2 regions of the Microbulbifer sp. MLAF003 genome follow, and region 1 is predicted to be linked to the other one. Evidence: riboswitches for the same ligand, from Rfam matches in the RefSeq annotation. Region 1 holds a riboswitch; the other holds the start of a gene.
The links. A riboswitch is a leader RNA that binds a small molecule or an ion and turns the genes downstream of it on or off. The one in region 1 is predicted to bind thiamine pyrophosphate.
Positions count from the first base shown of each region.

Region 2: it holds a riboswitch for thiamine pyrophosphate, as region 1 does, so the genes downstream of both, P3339_RS13620 (TonB-dependent receptor) here and thiC (phosphomethylpyrimidine synthase ThiC) in region 1, are expected to answer to the same signal.

Region 1 covers NZ_CP120232.1:1,378,652-1,390,447, forward strand. The annotation lists gene P3339_RS06695 (SGNH/GDSL hydrolase family protein) at 1-812, opposite strand, end outside; TPP riboswitch at 1,120-1,218, shown strand; partial or broken gene thiC (phosphomethylpyrimidine synthase ThiC) at 1,304-3,212, shown strand; gene thiO (glycine oxidase ThiO) at 3,324-4,400, shown strand; partial or broken gene thiS (sulfur carrier protein ThiS) at 4,400-5,406, shown strand; gene thiE (thiamine phosphate synthase) at 5,414-6,967, shown strand; gene P3339_RS06720 (HesA/MoeB/ThiF family protein) at 6,961-7,710, shown strand; gene P3339_RS06725 (Dps family protein) at 8,053-8,526, shown strand; gene P3339_RS06730 (LysR substrate-binding domain-containing protein) at 8,565-8,861, opposite strand; gene P3339_RS06735 (LysR family transcriptional regulator) at 8,858-9,445, opposite strand; partial or broken gene P3339_RS06740 (acetoacetate--CoA ligase) at 9,663-11,581, shown strand; gene P3339_RS06745 (hypothetical protein) at 11,694-11,796, shown strand, end outside.
Region 2 covers NZ_CP120232.1:2,854,239-2,866,034, reverse strand. The annotation lists gene P3339_RS13645 (YtoQ family protein) at 1-385, opposite strand, end outside; gene P3339_RS13640 (nuclear transport factor 2 family protein) at 572-1,027, opposite strand; gene P3339_RS13635 (choline kinase family protein) at 1,130-2,008, opposite strand; gene pnuC (nicotinamide riboside transporter PnuC) at 2,037-2,702, opposite strand; gene P3339_RS13625 (hypothetical protein) at 2,695-2,958, opposite strand; gene P3339_RS13620 (TonB-dependent receptor) at 3,019-5,190, opposite strand; TPP riboswitch at 5,248-5,363, opposite strand; gene P3339_RS13615 (MBL fold metallo-hydrolase) at 5,554-6,558, opposite strand; gene P3339_RS13610 (HD domain-containing protein) at 6,618-7,331, opposite strand; gene P3339_RS13605 (TetR/AcrR family transcriptional regulator) at 7,418-8,011, shown strand; gene P3339_RS13600 (alpha/beta fold hydrolase) at 9,117-10,466, shown strand.

The DNA.
Region 1 (11,796 bases):
CCGCCATCAATATCGTCCTTACCAAATTGGAAAGTACCGGCATTTACCTCACCTTCACCAGTGTACTCGGCTATTACTTCAACGCCATTGGTGCCATTATAGCTTTCTGCCTCCTCGGCAAGTATTTCGTTATATCGACGTTGGGCTGCGCTAATACCGTTGTAGCGAGTGGTAAAATCCTCTCCATTCATAGTACCGCCATTGGTAGCAATTCGGCAGATACCAAAGGTAGACCAGACACTTTCACAGTCTACCCGAGAGTTTCCGGCTTGCTTTTCCAACCCTGCTGCGCGCAGGTCTTGTACACGGGGTACCGAACCGAGAAGAATAGTAGAGCCATTGGGCAGGCCTTCGACCAGTTTGTCTAACCCCGCGCGAATTGCAGAGCGCCATTCACTATCAGTGTAAAGTGGATCATCACAATTCGCCGGATCTACACACTCGCGGTTACAGATATCATTACCGCCTAAAACTACTTCTACGTGGTCAGCTACATTATTCTGCGAAAGAATCCGGTCGGCTTGAGTAGAGAAATTGTCTCCACCACTGAGCATTTCCGCTCCAGATTCCGCCGCATTTTTATTAGCGGCCATATTTGGTGAATTAACTTTATACTTGTCATGAATACTTTCAACTGAATTGTCATCACCATCAAACCAGGAGTGCTCTGGTTGGTCTCCACCAAGGAGACAGAAAAGATCCCAGAAATACTTATTGCGGGTACAGTCCGCTCCGAATGCCATGGTAATACTGTCACCCGCGGCGACCGACTTGGAGGGGCTGCCATTGCTGGCTGTATCGACAAAACGCACAAAGCCAGGGTTATTACTACTCCATATTTATTCCACATTGTGTTTTCTCCCACACCGACTTTCGTCGTAGATAATTATTTTTTTGGTACTGCATCGGTGAACCAGTGGAGTGTAGGTCGGAGTGGAAAAGGGAGAGAAGTGAATGCTTCCGACTAATTAGTCAGAGTTTAATAAGTTGAAGTGGGTTGGGGTTTTGTCGTCTGTAACATTTCTTTCTGCAAGGCCACTTCTATTAAAGATCTATGCGATGATATTTATCCGCCCGGGTGACCTTCTGTTCATATCTGTTAGCTTCCACTATACTGCGCTCTACTTGTCGGAGTGCCTGTGGGCTGAGATCGCTGTTGCGAGATCCGTTGAACCTGATCGGGGTAACCCCCGCGTAGGGAACAAGATCTGAAGTCGCCTGTTTTGTTACAGTTTGGCGTCTTTTCTCTTTGTATGTGCCCTGGATGCTGCGACCTTTAAATTTCCAAGTTTTAAGGTTACGCATGTCTGAGATCATTGAACAATCCGGTAAAGCCGGAAAGTCCTCCCGCGCTGCCAGTCGCGATTCCGCTAAAGAATTTCTTGAAAATCTCACGGTTCAATCTTTCCCCAACTCGAGCAAGGTGTATTTGCCCGGTGAAACTCCCGACATTCAGGTTGGTGCCCGCCAGATCTGTTTGGGAGATAGTTTGGTAGGGGGGATGCAGAGAATCCGGTGTTTGAACCCAATGAGCCCCTAACCATTTACGACACTTCGGGCCCCTATTCCGAGCCCAATTTTAAAGTGGACGTACGGGAAGGGTTGCCCAAATTGCGCCAGGGCTGGATAGAGGCCCGCAGAGATACTGAACTGCTGGACTCTCGCCAAGCGGCCTACAGCCAGAAGCGTATGGCGAACCAGGGGCTGGATCATATCCGCTTTGAAAACCTTCCCAGCCCTCGCCGGGCCAAACCGGGACAGAATGTATCTCAGATGCACTATGCCCGCCGCGGCATTATTACCCCAGAGATGGAATTTATCGCAGTGCGCGAAAATATGGGGCGAGCCAAGTTGGCAGCGGAAATGAGTGAAAGTGAATACCAGAAGGCACGTGATGGTATTTACATCCCCGAGCAAATCACGCCGGAATTTGTGCGCCGGGAAGTTGCAGAGGGGCGGGCAATTATCCCGGCGAATATTAATCACCCGGAAGTGGAGCCGATGATTATCGGGCGCAACTTCCTGTGCAAGGTGAATGCAAATATTGGTAATTCTGCTGTGACTTCTTCCATTGAAGAGGAAGTGGAGAAACTGGTTTGGTCTACCAAGTGGGGCGCGGACACGGTGATGGATCTGTCCACCGGTGCCAATATCCACGAAACCCGCGAGTGGATTCTGCGCAACTCGCCAGTGCCCATCGGTACCGTGCCGATTTACCAGGCGCTGGAGAAAGTAAACGGAATTGCTGAAGATCTTAACTGGGATGTGTTCCGCGATACCTTGATTGAGCAGGCAGAGCAGGGGGTGGATTACTTCACTATTCATGCTGGCGTGCTTTTGCGCTATGTGCCGCTCACTGCCAAACGTATGACCGGGATTGTTTCTCGCGGTGGTTCCATCATGGCCAAGTGGTGCCTCGCCCATCACAAAGAGAATTTCCTCTACACCCACTTCGAGGAAATCTGCGAGATTATGAAGGCTTACGATGTGAGCTTTAGTCTCGGTGATGGCCTGCGCCCGGGCTCAATTGCGGATGCTAACGATGAAGCCCAGTTTGGCGAGCTGCACACGCTTGGCGAGCTGACTGAAATTGCCTGGAAGCACGATGTTCAGACCATGATCGAAGGCCCCGGCCATGTGGCTATCCATAAGATCAAAGAAAATATGGATGAGCAGCTAAAGCACTGCCACGGCGCACCTTTCTACACTCTAGGTCCGTTGACCACGGATATTGCTCCCGGCTACGACCACATTACTTCCGGCATCGGCGCTGCACTTATCGGCACCTACGGCTGCGCCATGCTCTGCTATGTGACCCCGAAAGAGCACCTGGGCCTACCCAATAAAGAGGATGTTAAAGAGGGCCTTATGGCCTATAAGATTGCGGCTCATGCCGCAGACTTGGCCAAAGGGCATCCGCGGGCACAGAAGCGCGATGACGCCCTGTCAAAAGCCCGCTTTGAATTCCGTTGGGAAGACCAGTTCAATCTCGGCTTGGACCCGGAGCGGGCACGCACCTATCACGATGAAACCTTGCCAAAGGAATCCGGCAAGGTAGCTCACTTCTGCTCCATGTGCGGCCCAAAATTCTGCTCCATGAAAATCACCAGGATGTGCGCGATTATGCGGCCAAGCAGGAAGCGGCACAGGGCATGGAGGAAATGTCGATTAAATTTAAGGACATGGGCAGCGAGATTTATCACAAGGGCTGATGAGTATTTTGGGGGAGAATCCTCTCCCCCAAGAATCGGATAGCAAAAGTACGGCGAGTGCATAGAGTTTATCGCCGGGTGTCGATTTGGATTTGCGAAGATAGGTGGTCTGTGACAAGCGAAACCAAAGCCAAAGTAGCTATTGCCGGTGGCGGCCTGTTAGGTCGCTTGCTCGCCTGGCGGCTCTGCCAACGGGAACTGGATATCACCCTGTTTGAAGCGGGTGATTTGTCGGCACCAGTCGGGGGAGCCTGCTGGGCGGCAGCGGGAATGATCTCACCACTATCGGAATTGGTGCACAGCGATAAACAGGTTTACAACCTGGGGCTGAAAAGCCTTGAGCTTTGGCCTGAGTGGGCCCGGCAGCTGAAGGAGCAGAGCGGGCAGGACGTGGAATACCGCAGGGCGGGCTCAGTACTGGTTGCTCACGGCAAGGATAGAAGTGAGCTGTTGCAATTCCTGCGGGAGTTGCAGGGCAAGTTGGGTGAATCTGCCAGGGAGCAGGTGGAGGCACTCGATAGCAATACTTTAGCGAAATTAGAGCCCTCCTTACACGGCTTTGAACAGGGGCTTTACTTACGAGGTGAGGCGGATATCAATAATCACCGCTTGTTGCCTGCGTTACTCAGCGCATTGCACCGAGGAGCTGTCACTCTGCGAGAGCATAGCAAGGTAAATTGCGAAGCTGGGTATATCTCTGTGAACTCGGAGTGCGAACAATTTGATTGCGTGATCGACTGCCGTGGTCTCGGTGCCAAGGGGCAGATTGAAGGCTTACGCGGTGTCCGTGGTGAGGTGATGGTGGTGGAATCCCGGGAAGTGGTTTTGCAGCGTCCAGTGCGCCTGCTCCACCCACGCTATAAGCTCTACGCTGTACCACGCAGCGATGGACGCACTGTAATCGGCGCCACAGAAATTGAGAGCGAAGACCAGTCGCCCATTTCCGTCCGCTCCAGTATGGAATTGTCTTCCGCGCTTTACTCCCTCAACCCGGCTTTTGCCGAGGCTCGTATTGTTGAGACCCGCGTAAATTGTCGCCCCGCCACTATGGATAATATGCCTTATATCCACAGCGAGGATGGCCTGATTCGGGTGAATGGCCTTTACCGTCACGGTTATCTTTTAGCGCCGGCAGTAGTGGAGCAAGTGGCGAGTCAAGTGGCACAACAACTGTTACAGGTGGTTTGATGCAGGTATTAATTAATGGGGAAACACAGAGCCTTGAATCCCCGCTAAAACTCTCTGTGCTTTTACAGCAGCTCGGCTATCGCGGAGAAACATTTGCCGTTGCGATCAACGGTGGATTTATTCCCCGTATGGAATATAGCAATACACAGATAAATAACGGCGATAGCCTGGATATTGTTGCTCCGGTAGTGGGGGTAAAGGTGAGCGATCTACTAACACTGTACGGAAAGGCATTTAACAGCCGGCTTTTGGTGGGCACCGCCCTGTATCCATCCCCTGCGATTATGCGCGAATCCGTGCAAGCCTCAGCTTCGGAAATTATTACTTTGTCCCTGCGCCGGCAAAATCCGGCACAGCAGCAGGACAATAGATTTTGGGATTATATTCGCGAGTCCGGCTGTCAGCTGTTGCCCAATACCGCCGGTTGTAAATCGCCGCGAGAAGCGGTGGAGCTGGCAAAAATGTCCCAGGAAATTTTCCAAACCGATTGGCTCAAGCTGGAAGTGATTGGTGATGATTACAATTTGCAGCCAGACCCCTTTGGCCTAGTAGAAGCTGCGCGGGAGTTAATTCAATTAGGCTTCAAGGTTTTGCCTTATTGCACAGATGACCTGGTGTTGTGTCGAAAACTTTTGGATGTGGGTTGCGAGGTATTAATGCCCTGGGGGCTCCCATCGGTACCGGGCAGGGCCTGCTCAATAAATATAACCTGCAAACACTGCGCGAGCGCCTGAGTGATGTACCGCTCATTATTGACGCCGGAATCGGTGCGCCATCACAGGCGGCAGAAGCACTGGAGATGGGCTTTGATGCGGTGTTATTGAATACCGCGATTGCAAAAGCCCAGGATCCGGTACTGATGGCTAATGCTTTTAAACTGGCTGTGGAATCCGGGCGCGCCGCCTTTAATGCCGGCTTGATGCTCAGGCGTCAAACCGCCAGCCCCAGCACCCCCACCCTGGATATGCCGTTCTGGCAGCAGGCAGAGAGCATATTGCAGGATTAGTATTTTTATGCGCGATCAACTTCAATCGAAAAAGCCAATTGTCTGGACCATTGCCGGCAGTGACTCCGGCGGTGGCGCCGGCATTCAGGCGGACCTGCTGACTTTTGCCGACCTCGGCTGCCATGGTTGCAGTGCTATCACGGCCAATACCGCACAGAATACGGTGGAAGTCACTGCAATTAATGCAGTTTCCCTAGAGGTCTTGGCTTCACAATTGCGGGCCTTACAGCGGGATCTATTTCCTGCCGCAATTAAAATCGGTCTGCTAGCGAATGCTGAACAAGTTGTTGCGGTGGCAGATTTCCTGCGCCAGCTGAAAGCGGTGCAGCCGGTTCCGGTTATTTACGACCCGGTTGCTGTTGCTACCAACGGAGCCGGGCTCACCGAAGGGGATATTACCGCAACGGTGTTGGCTCAGTTGATGCCACAGTGTGATCTGGTCACTCCCAATTTACATGAATTGGGATGGCTTACCGGGGCCAGTGTCGCGGGTGCGGAATCTATTGTGCAAGCTGCGCGTCAGTTGCACGCCCACGGCGGTACCGCAATTTTAGTTACCGGCGGCCATACGCAATTGCGTGCGGGAGAAGTTGCCGACTTACTGTGGGATGGTGAAAAGGCCGATTGGTTTATTGGCCGGGAAGTGTCCAGTACAGGCACACATGGCACAGGCTGCACTCTGTCCTCCGCTATTGCCGCCTGCCGCGCCTTGGGCTATCCGTTGCGAGATGCCTGCGTCGTGGGTAAAGCCTATGTTCAGCGGGGCTTGTGCCGGGGAAATAATACACACATCGGCGCTGGTGCCGGCCCTGTAGGCCACTGTGGCTGGCCCCTGGATTTAATCGACTTCCCGGAGATTTTAGTGCCGGGAGAAGAGCGTGCGCTGGATTATGGTTTTGGTGCGGCCCAGCCTCTTGTTCAAGGGTTTGCCCAAACAGACTCTCAAGCATTGGGTTTATATCCGGTTGTGGATACAGTGGAGTGGTTGCAGCGCTTGGCCGAGCTGGGGGTGCGTACTTTACAGCTGCGAATAAAGAATCCGGGTGGGGACCTGCGCGCACAGATTGAGCGTGCAGTGGCTATTGGCAGGACGTATAACCTGCGCCTGTTCATCAATGATTACTGGCAGTTGGCGATTGAGTGCGGCGCCTACGGTGTGCATTTGGGCCAGGAGGATTTGCAGTCTGCTGATCTGAGGGCAATTCAAGCGGCAGGATTGAAGCTGGGTATCAGTACCCACGGCTTCTATGAATTACTATTGGCCTACCGTTATCGCCCCAGCTACCTGGCGATTGGTGCAATTTATGCGACCAACACCAAGGATATGTCGGATCAGTTGCAGGGCGTGCAGAAACTTGCGCGAATGGCAGCACTATTGCCCGATTATCCACTCGTGGCAATTGGTGGTATTAATATGCAGCGGGCCAGTGAGGTTATCGCTAGCGGCGTTGGCAGTATCGCCGTGGTCAGCGCTGTTACTAAAGCGGAAGACTACAAGCAGGCGGTTGCCGATTTTAATGTCCTGTTGAAAGGTAAGCATGCGGAAGTAGAGCCATGTTAAGTAGTAAGGAATTACAGCGTTACAGTCGCCAGATAATGTTGCCCCAGGTGGGTGAAGAGGGACAGAAAAAGCTGTCTTCTGCGCGAATTCTGATTGTTGGCTTAGGTGGGCTCGGCAGCCCGGCAGCGATGTATCTGGCCGCAGCCGGTATTGGAGAGCTGCACTTGGTGGATGGTGATCATATCGATCTCTCCAATTTACAGCGCCAGGTTTTGTACAAAACCAATCACCAGGGAAAATCCAAAGCCATGGTGGCTGCACAACAATTGGCTGCGGCCAATCCAACTATTCGCATTCACCCCCACAGCCAAATGGCGAATGAATCCTGGCTGCGTGAGCAGGTAAAACAGGTGGATCTGGTGTTGGACTGCACCGATAACCTGGAAATCCGCCATACGATCAACCGGGTTTGTTATCAGGCAGGATGTCTGGTGGTAATGGCATCGGTGCAGGGGTTTTCCGGCCAGCTGATTAGTTTTGATTTTTCTGAAGGAAAAGGTCCCTGTTATGCCTGCCTGTTTCCGCCCCAGGAGCAGGCTGAAGTCCAGAACTGCTCTACAGCAGGTGTGATCGGTCCTGCGCTGGGTGTAGTTGGCAGTATGCAGGCTCTGGAGGCCATAAAGTACTTGGTAGGGTTGCCGGTATCGAGCTTGAATAAATTGCACTTAATCGAGACGGAAAGCTTAGCTCTGCAAACTTTGCAGCTGCCGAGCCATAGTAATTGCCCGGTTTGTAATACCTAGCAACTTTGTTTCCTCTTAAATTTTTCTTTCAGTAGATTTATACAGGGCTGGCAATATGAGCGTATGCATAGCCAATATGCTTTATTTTTGCTCCTTTTTTGGCGTAATAATTATCTTTTTACTTTAGACCTACAGTTGCTCTAGAGCAGGGTTCCGCCAGACTCAAGGTATATTTCGAGTTAGTTGCCTGGATAAATATGTTTGCCTTTTTAGTGTCTTATAAACTTGGCTCGGCTATATAGATAAGCTATCAACCCGATAGCTTGTGAGAAATCTTTAAAGCTATCAGAATGGCATCACAACCACTTCGGTGACAAAAGTATTGGAAGAAGGATTTGTTTAATGAAAAAAATCGATATTGGTATTAGCGAAAAAGATAGGGAAAAGATCGCTGGTGGTCTCAAGCACTTGCTGGCGGATAGTTACACTCTGTACCTGCAAACGCACAACTTCCATTGGAATGTTACCGGGCCATTTTTTCGTGAACTGCACCTGATGTTTGAAGAGCAGTATAACGAGCTGGCCACCGCGGTAGATGATATTGCCGAGCGGATTCGCACCTTGGGGGTTTCTGCGCCAGGCACCTACCAGGCTTTTGGGCAGTTGAGCTCTATTAAAGAAGTTGTGGAAATTCCCGCAGCCGAGGATATGGTGAAAATTCTCACCAAGGGCCATGAGCAAGTGATTAAAACTTGCCGCGATGTATTAAAAGCTGCGCAAAAGGGAGAGGATGAATCGACTATTGCCCTGGTATCCGATCGTATGAGTGTCCATGAAAAAACTGCCTGGATGCTGCGCGCCACCAGCAGCAAGTAGTGGCTGGCCCTCTGGGCAAGTTACTGTTCCTGCGGTGCTTACTGCTCGGTGAGTAACTCCAGGAAAGCACCGGCGGGTGCAGAGAGGTTGCCGCGGCTTTTGAGCAGCGTGCCAACTTCCTGTGTCACCGCCGGAGCGGAGAGAGGCAGACAGGTTAAACCATGCTCTCGCATTTGTGCCTCACAAAGACTTGGTACGGCACTGACTCCCAAGCCTGTCCTGACCAGCTGCCCGATAGTGCTTAGTTGGTTGGCTTCACAAACATATTGAGCGGCTTTCCCACACTGGTTAAAGGCAGTATCCGTCCAGCGCCTTACCGCTGATCCACGGTTCATCGATATAAAAGGGTGAGTGGCCAAGTCGCGCCAGCGTATTGTCTTTTTTCCGCCAATATGTGCTCTTTGGGCACTACTGCGATAAAACGATCGCGTTCAAAGGGCACAAACTCCATTCCGCCCAGTTCATCCGGGCGAAAACTGATACCCAATTCCGCGCGTCCCTCCTGCACCGCCTCTACAACCCGTTCCATAACCACATCTTCCAGCACAATATTGATTTGGGGAAACTTCTGGTGGAAGTCAGCCAATAGAGAGGGTACCCGGTTTAAGGCAAAAGCGGGGATAACCGCCAGCCGTAGCTGGCCGCGTTCCAGGCGGAAGCGCTGCTGTATAGCATCCAGTGATTGGTCCCAGCTATTAAGCAGTTGTTCCGCACGAACCAGGAACTCGCGTCCTTCTGGGGTCAAGACCAGTTGGCGACCATCGCGACTGAATAGGGGGCCTCCGGTGGCTTCTTCCAGATTACGGATGGCTATAGAGAGCGCCGGCTGGGAAGAGTGTAACTGGGCACTGGCCTGCGCCAAGCTGCGGCTGCGCGCTACGACAACGAAGGCACGAAGTTGTTTAATAGTAGCGCTCACTGGGGCTCCAGATACTTCAGGGAATGTTAAATTTTATTAAAGAAACCATCGAAAGATTAAAATAGTTTAAAGTCGTCGGGCAAGGCATGATTGCCGCTTTCGCCCTGGCGAAGGTCAAACAATCACCGAGAATAATGAACCTACAAGGTCTGTTGAGATGAAGGACAATGCACAACCCCTTTGGCAACCGAGCCCAAAGGCCATAGCCTCAACCCAAATGGATGAGTTTCGCCGGCTGGTTAATGAGAAACACCAGCTACAGCTGGAAGACTACAACGCGCTATACCAGTGGTCTGTTGAAGAGCGCGAGGACTTCTGGAGCGATTTGTGGGATTTCTGCGAAGTAGAAGCTGGTGTGCGCGGAGAAGAGATCTTGGGCCGCGACAGTATGCCGGGTGCTGAGTGGTTCCCCGGTGCACAACTTAATTTTGCTGAGAACCTGCTGCGCTACCGCGACGATAAGCCGGCTTTAGTAGAACGCCTGGAGAATGGTAGCCGCCGCCAGCTCAGCTACGCGCAGCTGTATGACCGGGTAGAGCGCTTGGCTTCAGCCCTGGCCAATCAGGGCGTGTCCAAAGGGGATCGTGTGGCTGGCTTTATGCCAAATGTGATCGATACCGTAGTGGCCATGCTGGCAACTACTAGCCTCGGTGCTATCTGGACTTCCTGTTCGCCGGACTTTGGCATTAATGGCGTGTTTGACCGTTTCGGCCAAGTGGAGCCGAAAGTGCTATTTGCCTGTGAGGGCTATCTCTATAACGGCAAAGTGATCGACTCGCTGCCGCGCCTGCGTGAGATAGTGGCCCGTATCGATTCTATTGAGAAGCTGGTGGTGGTACCTGTCGCCCGCTCTCAAGAGGAAACGGCTCAAGTACTAGCGGCAGAACCGCTGGATAAAGTGGTGTTACTGTCGGAGTTTGAAGCTGCAGCGCCCAAGCGCGAGCTTACCTTTGCCCAGACCGCATTCGATCACCCCCTGTATATCATGTACTCTTCGGGTACTACTGGAGTGCCGAAGTGCATAGTGCACGGGGTGGGTGGTACCTTACTCCAACATCTGAAGGAGCATCGCCTACATTGCGACTTGCGTCGTGAGGATTCCCTGTTCTACTTCACCACCTGCGGCTGGATGATGTGGAACTGGCTGGTAAGTGGCCTGGCTTGCGGTGCAACTCTGGTGCTGTTTGATGGCTCTCCCTTCTATCCAGAGGCCAGGGGCCTATGGGATATGGCAGATGAGGAAGGCATTAGCGTATTCGGCACCAGCGCCAAGTATATTGCCGCCCTGGAGAAGAGCGGCTGTAAGCCTCGGGAAAGCCACAAACTGGAGAAGCTGCGCGCGGTGCTGTCTACCGGCTCGCCACTGGCCCATGAAGGCTTCCGCTATGTTTACCGAGACATAAAGAAAGACTTGTGCCTGTCTTCTATTTCCGGCGGCACCGATATTATTTCATGCTTCGCCCTGGGTAACCCGACTTTGCCGGTTTATGCGGGAGAACTTCAGTGCCGCGGCTTGGGTATGGCTGTGGAGGTCTGGAATGACGATGGTAAACCAGTAACTGCAGCGAAAGGGGAGCTGGTGTGCGCCAAATCCTTCCCCTGTATGCCGATCGGCTTCTGGAATGACCCCGATGGGACAAAATATAACAGTGCATATTTTGAAAACTGGCCGGGCGTTTGGGCGCACGGTGACTATGCGGAAATTACCTCCCATGGGGGGTGATTATTTATGGTCGCTCCGATGCGGTACTGAATCCCGGTGGCGTACGCATCGGCACCGCCGAGATTTACCGCCAGGTGGAGAAGGTGGAGGAAGTGCTCGATAGTATCTGTATCGGCCAGCAGTGGCGGGATGATGTACGCGTGGTGCTCTTTGTTGTGCTTCGTGAGGGAGTGGAACTGGATGAGGATTTGGTGCAGAAAATCCGCTCCACTATTCGCGCTAACACTACCCCGCGTCATGTACCGGCCAAGGTAATTCAGGTGGCGGATATTCCGCGTACTATTAGCGGAAAAATTGTCGAGTTGGCAGTGCGTAATGTGGTGCACGGCAAGTTGGTCAAGAATAAGGAAGCCCTTGCTAACCCTGAGGCTCTGGCACAGTTCGAAAACCTGCCGGCTCTGGCTGAGGACTGAAGCTATTAATTAAGGGGGAAGGGTACGTAGGCGGGCGTCATTTTGTTTACCCGCGTTCTGCGCTACCCTTGCCATATAGTAATACCAATAAATTCAAGGCAGAAGAACAGGTATGGTTACTTATCTATATTGGGCGGCGGTTATCGCCCTGGTCATTCTCTCCCTTTTTGTTGGCAGCCGTATGGGCAGCTTGAAAATTGGCGCTATTGCGGCCG
Region 2 (11,796 bases), 1.5 Mb from region 1:
AGGCTTGAGCAGCACCATCAACTTCTTTTAATGCATGTACCAGTGATTCATCATGTAGAGTGATATAGGATTTACCAAGCGCTGCGCAGTATCCAGCATCGAACGCTGCATTCCATTGTTTATATTTTTCACCAAAGCGGATAACAGCCAGGTCACAATTTTCTATGTGGTGTTTAATCCGTATCGCGTTGACCTTGGCAGACTTATGATCTCGCCAGAAGGAGTTATCTTCCACGCCAAGGCCATCGCCAGCTGCATCACTGGCATCGTGATTGGTCACCGCAGAGGAGAAAGAGATTTCCAGTCCCTGCTTATTGCAGCCTTCGATTATCTGGGTTCTCCAGTCAGAGTGGATTTCTCCAGAGAGATATACTTTCAGTTTCATAGTTTAGTTACCTGATAGTGGTAAACAATAGAGTTTGATGCTTAGGAAATGATTTTACAATATGATTTTGACTTGAAAGGAGGGGACTACTGATTGAGTCAAATAGGATGTATCAATGCGTCATTAGCGCTGAAGTATAAGACCAAAATCCCTTTTGGCTCTTACTTATTGGTGGTTAAGGTAGCCTTATGGCTTAAACACTACATTTTCTGGTACTTTTCCAGACGGCAGTCTTGTAGAGTGCAATTGAGAGAGGAGCCACTTTCCTTGCACTTTCTTTAGAATAGCGCTTTCGAGCCAGTAAACATCCTGGCTCTTGTTCTTTGCAGCAAAATTGGCCTTATTCCAATAGTTGATTGTGACTAGATCTGGCCTCTCATCAAAGTCAATAATGCTAAAGTAATTGGTTCTAACAGTATCTGACGGCTTTGCCACCTTAATTAGATCTTCAATCGTCCATACTTCACCATGTTCGAGCAAGAGAAAAGACTCAGTTACGGTGCCTCTCATACGCTCATGGTCTACATCTGATAGGTAATTTAGAAGGTTCTCGATAGTTTTGAATGCTTCAGGCTTCTCTTGCGCCTGTGCGTTACCGATTGTCAAAACAAACAACATCAATGTAAAAACAATTTTTTGCATAAGTTATTTTCCTGGTTCTTAGAAGTTAATTTTTAGTAACGGGAGTGTTGATTTTACAATATTTGCTCCATCAAGTGCCTAAATTCCTTAAGGTGAGCGAAGCTATATATGTAAGGCGGGTTCCGATCGGAGCAGGCTCTTGCTGATGCTGTCTATTTTTTCAGCAAAAAAATTGTTTGTTGGGATCTCAGAGCCCCACTGTACAGCATACCAGAGTAAGCTTAGATATTTGTACACTCTGCGCCAATGGTATAGGCGTTGCCAATGTTCTCGGGCCGGATTACGCCTAAGATACAGCTCGAGTAGGGATTGTTGCTGAATTCTGCTGAGCTGATGTTCCTCTATGATCACGGCGAGGTCATAGAAGCGATCGCCCATAGCCGCGTACTCCCAATCAATGGCATAAAGCCGCCTGGCCTTTCCAGCGATGAGGTTTCCAGTGCTTAGATCATTATGGCAAAGAGAGAACCCATCACCTAGCTGTTCCGCGGCAGCAATATGGGAAGGGATTTTTTGGTGAAGCTGTACTAGAGTCGGGTAGAAATCTGCTTGTTTATCAATCGAGCTCCAATATTGGTCAGCTTTATAGGATATATCCAAATGGGCATCAATTTCGGGGAGGCTGTGGATTCCATCAAGTAAATTGGCAACCTGTTCCAGAGCATCGGCATCATTTTTATTCCAAGGTCGCCCTTCAATAAAGCGGGTAACTTGGTATTGATATGCTGGGTCACTGTAGACTAAAGGAGCGCATAGCCCGGCGCTACTTGCTCTTACAAGGACGTTGGTTTCTGTTTGTCGGTTTAAATCTAGAGCACCACTGTATTGTGAATTGATACGTAGAATTAATAGCTCTTGGTTTGTCTTGAGTAGAAATGTTTGGTTCGTTTGCCCTCCTGTGAGCTGTCTGACCACAGTGGGTCTGGATTGGCTCCATAGGGGCCAGTCCTGGGGCAGCATATCATCTAGGGGATTACTCATGACTATGGGGCGCTCGTTTCAAGACCAGTTAAATAAGAGTGGCTGCCCTATCAGTTACTGCTTCGCTCGCAGATATTTCAGACTGCCTTTCCTTTCTATAAATGGCATGCCACTGGAAAAAGCCGATGATTACTAATATTACATAAAGTGAAAACAAGGCAGCCGTGGGGTATAGGCCTCTGTCCAGGTAAAGGTAAATTGAGGCACCATCAACCACAATCCAGTAAATCCAGTTCTCTAAGACTTTTCGAGTGACCATATAAGTTGTAACTATGGCCCCTAAAGTAGTAAAAGAGTCCAGGTAGGGCAGGGCGGCATTGGTTGTATTCTCCAGAATATAGCCAAGCAACAAGGTGAGCCCGCTGACGCTTGTCAGTACAAGAAGGTGGGTTTTAAGTGGCCAACGATGAATTTTGAGATCTTGTTGTTTATCTCGATGACTACGCCATTGCCACCAACCAAAAACAGCCATTACCAGGTAAAATACCTGCAGGGCCGATTCCATCAGCAGGCTGACGTCCCAAAATAAAAAAAGGTAAATGGCTGTGCTGGCAAAAGCGGCGTACCAACAGCTGATCTTCTCACGCATTGCAAGCAGCAGGTAGGATAGGGCCAATACAACTGCAGCAATTTCCCAGGTGGACATCGCGTTGATAGAAGCTGAAATATCGCTAGTGAAATCTAGATCAAGCATCTGATGCCGCCGGTGAAAGATCCCCGTCTATAAATTTGCAAACAAAGATGGCGCGGCCAAACTGCTCATAGGCTCTGCGCAATTCTAACTTGAGTACATCTATTAGCAAATCGTAGTCCCCAAAAACCTGAGTACTCATAGTATTGGTAATTACCTTGAGTTCTGGATATTTATTGAGTCGATCAATAAATGCTTGGATGCCGGGGATATACTCATCCTTTAGTGGGTACATACTGATTTCTACTGAGAGCCTCACAACGCCTCCTATTGAAAGCAAAAGTTGGGGTGGTATAGACCACCCCCAATGATACAACTATTAGAAAGTATAAGTACCGCTTATACCGGCGATACGGGGCTCGCCAAATTGATAATAGGCTTCTGGCGCATAGCCATTGGCAGGGTTGTTACCATATTGGTTGCTAAAATAGAAACCCCTGGTGTAATAGTCTTCATCAGTTAAGTTTCTGCCCCATAAGGACAGATCCCAATTATCACCCTGGTATGTCAGTCGGGCGTTGACTAATTCATAGGCATTAGATTTTTCATTGTGGCTATTGGAGAAGTAGAACTCGTCCTTTCCTTCCAGCTCTAAGCGCAGAACTAAGTTGGGCAGGAGAGAAATTTCGCTGCCAGTGAAAAATTGATAGCTTGGCGCATGGGCTACGTCTCGACCATCCAGGTTTACAGGTGCTCCCTGGGAGTCATCTCTTGCGTCGACATGAGAGCCGGTTATAAAGTTTTCAAACTCCGCATTTAGCCAGCCTGCAGAGGCAAAGATGCGCAGAGAATCTGTAGCAAAGTAGTTAAACTCTACTTCCAGCCCGGAAGTTTTACCTCCCGCGGCATTGGCCAGGTAGTCGTGAAAGGAAACTTCATCTTCATTAAATATGAAGACGGATTGTTTTGCCTGGATATCATTGCGATCCTGGTAGAAAGCAGCCAACTGGGCATGCAAGCGGTTGTCGAACCAATTGCCTTTAATACCTATTTCGTGGTTAAGCATATGCTCAGTATCAAAATCGAAGAAATTAGGGCTAATTTCTACATTTCTCACTGATTCAGAGATGATTACACCATTGATACCGCCGGCCTTGTATCCTCGGGATACCGTCGCATACGCCATAGTATTTTCGGAGTAGTGATACTCCAGAGTGATATTGCCACCCCAGAGGTCCTCGCTGATATCCCTGGCAGTGAACAGGGAATCTGTGTAATCAGCACTTCGCTTCTCCAGGCGGAGCCCTGTCACCAGGTTTAAGCTGGCGGTCAATTCAGTATTAAGTTGGGCATAAATCGCTGTATTTCTTGTGTCAAATTCACTGGAAAAGTATTCAACATCAGCCCCAAACTCCTCATTAGAGGTTTTGGTGCGTAATAAATCCTCACGTTCTATACGCTCATATATACCTACAACCCAGCTACTACGGCCAGAAAAGAGTTTGGATACATCAGTAGAAAGCAAGCGCAAGTCTAGGCTGATGTTATCTTTGTCGCGCTGGTAATTGTCTTTTTGGCTGTATTCCCATGGGTGAAAGCCTTGATAACTCCAGTCTTCGTCGTAACCGTATTCTGTGTCTGAATCTGCGAGGCTCAGCGTGGCATCCAAATGGAATAGCTCACTCCCTGACCACTGTGCGGCTAGGGCTCCGGCCCAGGTTTCCTGTCGATCCGAGCCTGGTTCGTCAGACAGTGTTTCACGGGTGTTGTATAAGGAGAAGGCATCATAGCCGTTGTCAACATTCACATAGAGCAGAGAGAGGCCAAAATTTAGGTTGTCACTAGGCGTGTAGGCCAGCTTACTTCTTAGCACTGATTCATCAATATTGTTGGTATTATCACTGCCCAGGAATGCATTCTCTGTATAGCCATCGGATTTTTGCCTATTGGCAGCGATTCGATAACCAAGTTGATCGGCTAATGGGCCGCTGGAAATTACAGAAATATTGCGTCCATTGTATTCACTTACCTCGGCAGATACTTTTGCCATGGGTTCAGTGGTAGGAGCGGCGCTGGTCATATTGATCAGACCCGCCAGGGCGTTGGCACCATACGCAGTGCCTTGGGGCCCGCGAAGAATCTCTACTTGATCGATATCCAGGGTGCTGGCAGCGAGCCCGAGGCCGGTGAAGTCAATACCATCGATAACCAGGCCAACAGAGGGGTTCACAGGGTCTATAAATTGGCTGCGCTCGCCAATACCGCGAATTTGGATGAAGCGGCCCCGTGATGCACCGGAAGAGAAATTTACATTTGGTGCCATATTCAGGATCTGATCCAGATTGCTCGCACCCCGGGCCTTGATTGTATCGGCATTAACCACTGTCGCGCTGGTAGCCAAGTCCAACAGGTTGGTATTGCGTAATTGGGCAGTGACTACGACCTCTTCAATCCCTGCTTCCCTCGATTCAGCAACTGCCAGCCCCGCAGACAAGCTGGCTACAATGCTAACAGACCAGGCAATGGGGTGGGCTTTGAACAGATTCTTCATGGTTCTCTCTCGAATCAACACAAGTGAAAGAGACCCGGAGCGCGACGTGAGGAGGCGTTTGGTGAGGTTACCTATCCCTACGCCGGTATTAACCGGATCAGGTTCAAGGGTTTGCCCGGAAGAATCAAAAGTCTTCTGGGCATCTCAGGCCAAGGCCACCCCTTAGGTTCGCGGGCGCGATGATAGCAGAAGTTGAGGGAGGAAAGGGGTCTAAGTGTAATATTCAAGATGTCAAAATCTATATCTAATGTGTCACCCCTTCCGTATGCTAATCACAGTATATAATCCTTTCCTCAACTCCATGACGTGAAGGAGCTTAAGAAGGAGAGATCTGCAAGTAAAGGTACTATATACATTCTGTATCTAGTAACCTAAGTAGGTGCCTCCCACTTGTCCTGCAAAGTGCGGAATAAACATGGCGTCAAAGCCATGCCAGTCACCGTATTTACTTTGTAGCTCAGGGTAAACTATATCAAAAATGGCTCGTAATTTTTTCCCTTGATCAGGTTCATAATTAATTTTAGACATCTCACGTTCTACGGTTTTACGAAAATCTACCATCATATTTCTATAGTGAATTAAATCTCTTCTATCTCCTTCGTTAAAGTGGCTGGGAATATAAATTTTTGCATTTAATTCAATCAGGCGATCGAGGGCCCGTATGTAACCGGGGTAATACCAGTCGGGCAGACCAAAAGGGGGAAATGCGTTCACGAACATCATATCTGGAGCAAATACGATGTCTTCACTTTCAATATAAAATCCATACAATGTTGTTGAGTGGGATTCAGGCATATATAGGAAGTGGACAGTTTGATCTCCAAATTTTAAAGATTTATCACCATCTATTGGACTAGTTACAGGTAGGATTTTATTTAATGGGTGCTCCCAATCTTGGATTAGATGGTTAATATTATTATGTCCGACGACAATTTTGGGGCTTAGATGTGCTCCACCACGGATGTGATCCAAGTGATTATGGGAGTAGACTAACCAGCGCACTGGGTGTCCAGGAAATTGTTTTTGTAGCTCATTAGAAAGTGATTTGCTGAAATTTTCATTAAAGCAATCAAAAACCGCCAATCCGTCATTCGTCTTCAGGATCACTGCCCGGTTCATTCCCAGACGAAAACTATAAACTCGATCACTATGTTGAACAAATTTTGAAGGTAATTCTGTAAAAGGTTCAAAATAGTCGACCGGAATCGCCTGTTTCATCATGGCTTTTCGAATCTCGGATTCACAGGCGCTGACTATGAGGGCACTAAATATTAAGAGTGCTATATTTATTAAACCTTTCTGTCTGACTTTTTCCCTTTGTCTAAAGCATCTTCTGGCTGGCTTTGAGTAATTTCTTTGGTGAGGCATAGTGACTCTCCTGACAAGTTACTTTGTAATATTAATAAATAAGAGGTCTGAAAGAGTACTTAAAAAGGGGTTTCTTCTATTTTTTTTAGAAAGCCAAGTTCTACAAATGGCCTCATATAACTTTGTGGTTTTCTCCCGACTTGATCGTTGAGCATGCTTTTCATACCCTGCTTAAAATCCAGTCTGGGATACTCATTAATTACTTCAGACAAGGTTTTGGGATGAATATCACTCAACCATAACCCGGCAATGTCCAGCCCTGCGGCAAAATGTAGTAGGGCAATCTCCGGGTCTTTTTTGTGCGCAATTCCAACAGAGTTGTGATGAGCGATCATCTCATGTACTAAATCAGCCTTCTCGGTAGAGATGTTATGACCAATACAAAAGGATCTTGCTGCTTGAGCTCCGTCTAGCTCAAAAGTACCACCGACATCATAGGCTGGGGTTAGTCCTATATCATGCATGATGGCACCAAGAAAGTAGACTTCTTGATCTATCACTGTCTTTACTTTGTGACTCATTGCTAAGCCGAATGCATAGCTTCTAAGGCTGTGGTTGAGGAGGAAGTCGGGGCTGCATTGAGCCACCATATCCAACGCTTTTTTACAGCTCATCGAGTCAGGAATTTGATAGACCTCTTTAGCAACATACTGAATGTGCTCCCTCTTCAGGTAGCGAATAGTGCGTGTGTAAGTTGCACTTGCACTGGATGTAACAAAGCGGCAGGCCAGACAAGGCAAAGGTGGCGGTATTTTATTCGTTGTAAGTTCCATAATATCATTTATTTTGTACCGTTTCGAACAATAAAATATGATAGGCTTTTTACGGTGTCAACAATTATGTTCGGAGTAGTACAAAAATGAAAAAGAGAAGAGGCCGTCCACCTAAATATGATGCCACTGAGGCCCTGGAGGGCGCTCTCCAGGTATTTTGGCGCAAGGGCCTCACAGCTACTTCTTTAGATGATCTGGCTGAGTCGATGAAGATGAACAGGCCAAGTATTTACGCCGCTTTTGGTGACAAAGTATCCATTTACCGTAAAGCTTTTGCGCAGTTTGCGAATCAGCTAGGTAAAGAACTTGAAGCAATATTGAATGATGGTGCTCCTTTACAGGATGCTATGCTGCGATTCTATGGGCAGGCGTTGGAAACTTATCTGCTAAAAGGCGAATCGCTGGGTTGTTTTGCTACTTGCACTGCACCAGTGGAATCATTGGCTCATCCAGATGTTCAAGATGACTTGAAAATTTTGATTGCAAGAATTGATAGCCAACTGGAAAGACGACTCCTGCGCGCACAGGAGGATGGGGACTGGCCTATAGATCGAGACGTTCAACCGACAGCTAAATTGCTACATGCTGCCTTGCAAAGCTTGGCTATACGAGCAAGAGGTGGCGAGGCCCGAGAAACTCTGGTCGATTTTTACTACGCTACAGTCAAGATGCTGTGTTGATCCTAATGGGAATCACAATCAACATGTATAAATGCTCCTTATCTGGATTGTGCTTTAAGCACGGAATATGTAAGGAGTATGTTCGATTTTTATTGGGCTTTCTATTTAAGGCAAAGATAAGATTGTTGTTTGCTATAGCATAAATTTTTAATCACTACCATGGAGCTATCAGCTACTTCAGTAGTTCGATATTTCGCCTTGCGAGAAACCTAAATTGTATATATTCGAGAATAAGGAATACAAGATGGCAGGCTGTAAGTATGTGAAACTTCTCACATGAAAGAATAAATACCCAAAAAGCATCCACGTGTAATATGTGATAAGCCTCATAGATTAATACCTGTATCATGAGGGTTGATGAATTGCTGTTCGTGAGTATTTTGCGTCAAAAGAAGGAGGTTAAAGGAAAGGTTTAGGATATTTTTATTTTTGGCAGTGAAAAATTGTAAGCTTTGAAATTGCCATGTAGGTCATGGACGTGTGATTTTTAGCTTTGGTCGGTAATTTACCTCTTGATTATTAAAAGCAAGAATTAGGCTAAAATTTCATCACTTAGTAATTGCGCGAGCTGTAAGAAGACGATTTCTTTCCTGCACCACTTTCCCATTCTATGTTCAATGACTGCTGGCGAGTGATTATCGGCACGCAATTAATCTGTGAGTCATGTAAGTGGCTGTTGTTTACAGATGGCCAAATGGCTTGAGAAAATGGCAGGGTGGTTTCCCAGGCTTGTTTGCCGAATTGCTATGTTTGGCGGGGTTACCACTTGATGTATTCGAAGTTGTAAACGAATTATCTCGGTTCGCTCTCGAAACTCTTCCTAATTTATCAAGGTATCACAGCAAACAAGAGTGAGTATTTCGATTATGGGTATAACAATCCGAATGCTTGGAGAGCTGGCAGTTTATCGCGATGGGGTACCGATAAGCCTTCCCCCTCAAAAAGAACTCGTGCACTCTTGGCATTTTTAGTACTGGCAGCTCGGCCTCATCGCCGCGATCGTTTATGTGAGATATTCTGGGAGTTGCCAGATGACCCAAGGGCATCTCTAAGGTGGTCTTTGAGCAAGATTCGCCCAATTGTCAATGATTCTTGTGGGGAGCGCTTGATAGCAGATCGAGAGAGGGTCCGACTAGAGGGGGAAGATGTCCACATTGATATAAAGTCGATAGCGCTAAAGCTAGGCGATCCTGATCTTTCGGTAGAAGAGCTTCTATCTATAGATACTGCTCTTAAAGAGCCATTTCTGGACGGAATTGATTTACCGGATCAAGAATTATTCCAGCAATGGTTACTCGCGGAGCGAGAGGAAATAGGGCGATTGCGGGGTAAGGTGCTCTCCCGTTTGTCATCTCATCCTGATACATCACTTCCAGATCAACTCAAGTGGGTGCGCAGCTGGGAAGCTTTGGAGCCCTATAATACCCGCGCTGCGGCTCAGTTGTTAGTTAAACTGGAGGCACTAGGTTTTACCAAAGAAGTGGCTAATGTTCGGCCAAAATTTTTGGAGAGATTTAGAAAGGCTGGGATTGCATGGTCTCCCCAGGTTTTATCATTGGGAGAGGCTAAAGATACCAATATTGATAATCAGTATCTTGAGCGTAAGCTTCTTACACAGCAAAAAGTTGGGTTCTGCAGTGCTTCGGATGGCGTTCGTATTGCCTATGCAGCTGTTGGGGATGGTTCTCCCATTGTTAAGGCGGCTAATTGGTTAAGTCACCTTGAGTATGACTGGGATTCGCCAATTTGGAGCCCTTTGTTCCGAGAGCTTTCCTCGGATCATCAATTCATTCGCTACGATGAGCGTGGTAATGGACTCTCAGATTGGGATGTTAACAATATCTCTTTTGAGTCTTTTGTGACCGACTTAGAGACTGTCGTAGATGCATGTGGTGTCGATAAATTTACTTTGCTCGGCATATCACAGGGAGCAGCTGTATCTATTGAATATGCAGTGAGGCACCCTGAAAGAGTAAAAAGCCTTATTCTTTTTGGCGGTTATGCAGCAGGTTGGAGGACAGGGGCTACTGATGCCGTAGTTAAAGAGCGAGAAGCTATAATAACCCTCACTGAGACTGGCTGGGGGCAAGATAATCCTGCATATAGACAAATTTTTTCTTCGACATTTATGCCGAGTGCAAATGCAAGTGAGCTAGCCTGGTTTAACGAATTTCAACGCTTAACCACCTCTCCTGAAAATGCCGCGCGATTTCTCTCTGTATTTGGGGATATTGACGTTCGTAATCAGCTTAAAAAAGTAAGTGTTCCTACATTGGTCATTCATTCGATAGGGGATCAACGTATCCCGGTAAAGGTAGGTTTTGATATCGCATCAAGTATTCCAAATTGTAGATTTATTGGTTTGGATAGTGATGGCCATTTATTACTTGGGCGTGAGCCTGCCTCAAAAATATTTGTAGAAGAAGTGCGGAAGTTTATTGGCAGCTCTTATTGATATAAGCTAAAGCAAGGCAGTACCTTTAATAACCTTCAAATTATACAGGCAGGCCATACTTAATAGCGGCATATTGAGTAAATCATTTTTAATTTGTCAACTCTTTTCCAAATGTACTATGACAAGCAAAGCTTTGCCTCACTGTAAGTGATTGGAGCAGAGTTTTTGCTATTAAGTAAATTTTTTACAAAAGATAAACGGCCAGCTCTTGAGCGCTAAGATATCGGATTCCTGCTTGTGGATACTTGCGAATAAGATCTAAGGCAGCTGAGCGCGCAGAAGCCTCATCAGAGAATTTTTCTGGTAACTTTATGTTTGCAACTCGGTTTCCTGATTTGCAGCGAGTAACAATGATATATTGACCTCCCCATTTGCCCCAAAGTACTTCATCAGGATCTTCCTTGGGGGAGGTGGAGGGGGAGTTTGTTCCTGTTCTTTAAAGGTTAATCCAGCTTCTGATTCCCAAATCATTTCAGCTAATTGGTTTAACTTCTGAGTGTAATCGTTGGTAGACATCATGCCCCTTGAGAATGATAAAGCGTATGCTGCATCAAGAAAAACTGCACAAGCTGGGAGTAAAAGGGCTCCCTAAGTAACGCAATTATAGCGTTTCGATGGAAGATATCTAGCCCTTAAAGCACTAATTGAAGTTTGGATAGGGGTTTACATTAATTAACAAATCGCTTTTGATGACTGGAGCTGTTCCAGCCTAAGGTAGTCATAGTCCTATTATTGTGATAATTAGTCTATGAAAGGATAGTGAATACTTGTGAATTTTCAGTCAGCTTGCATTATTTCTAATAAGCGGGCCAGAGCTATAAGAGCTATATAAACCTTTGATTGGTTAGGGGCGAGTCTAGAGCTGTTATATGAGCGGTGGAGCTATTTTACTTCGATGGTCATTTATGAGGCATATACTTCAAAATTTGTTATCTAAGGTCGATATTATTGACTATAGGAATTGGGTGGTTGGTAAAACATATGACACTTGAAATTATATACTTATAGCGATAATTCCGGGTAAATTTACATTGCGGAAATCCAGACTTTATAAAGCACTCTTGAGGTGAGGTTGCCACTTTGAATGAAACTGGCTAGATCACTATCAAATTCAACGGTGGTTCAAACGGTGGTTCAAACGGTGGTTCAAACGATATAGAGGTTCACTGGAGCTCGTTAACCACGTTGTCAAAGTCAATATCTATGCGGTTCACAGCCATATTCTCTCATATATTCGGAATATAAGTATGAGATTTGTGCCAAAACAGGGAGCTGATTCCTGAAGATGCATTGGGGTCGCTGTGCAGAATATTGTAACCGCGCGACTGGT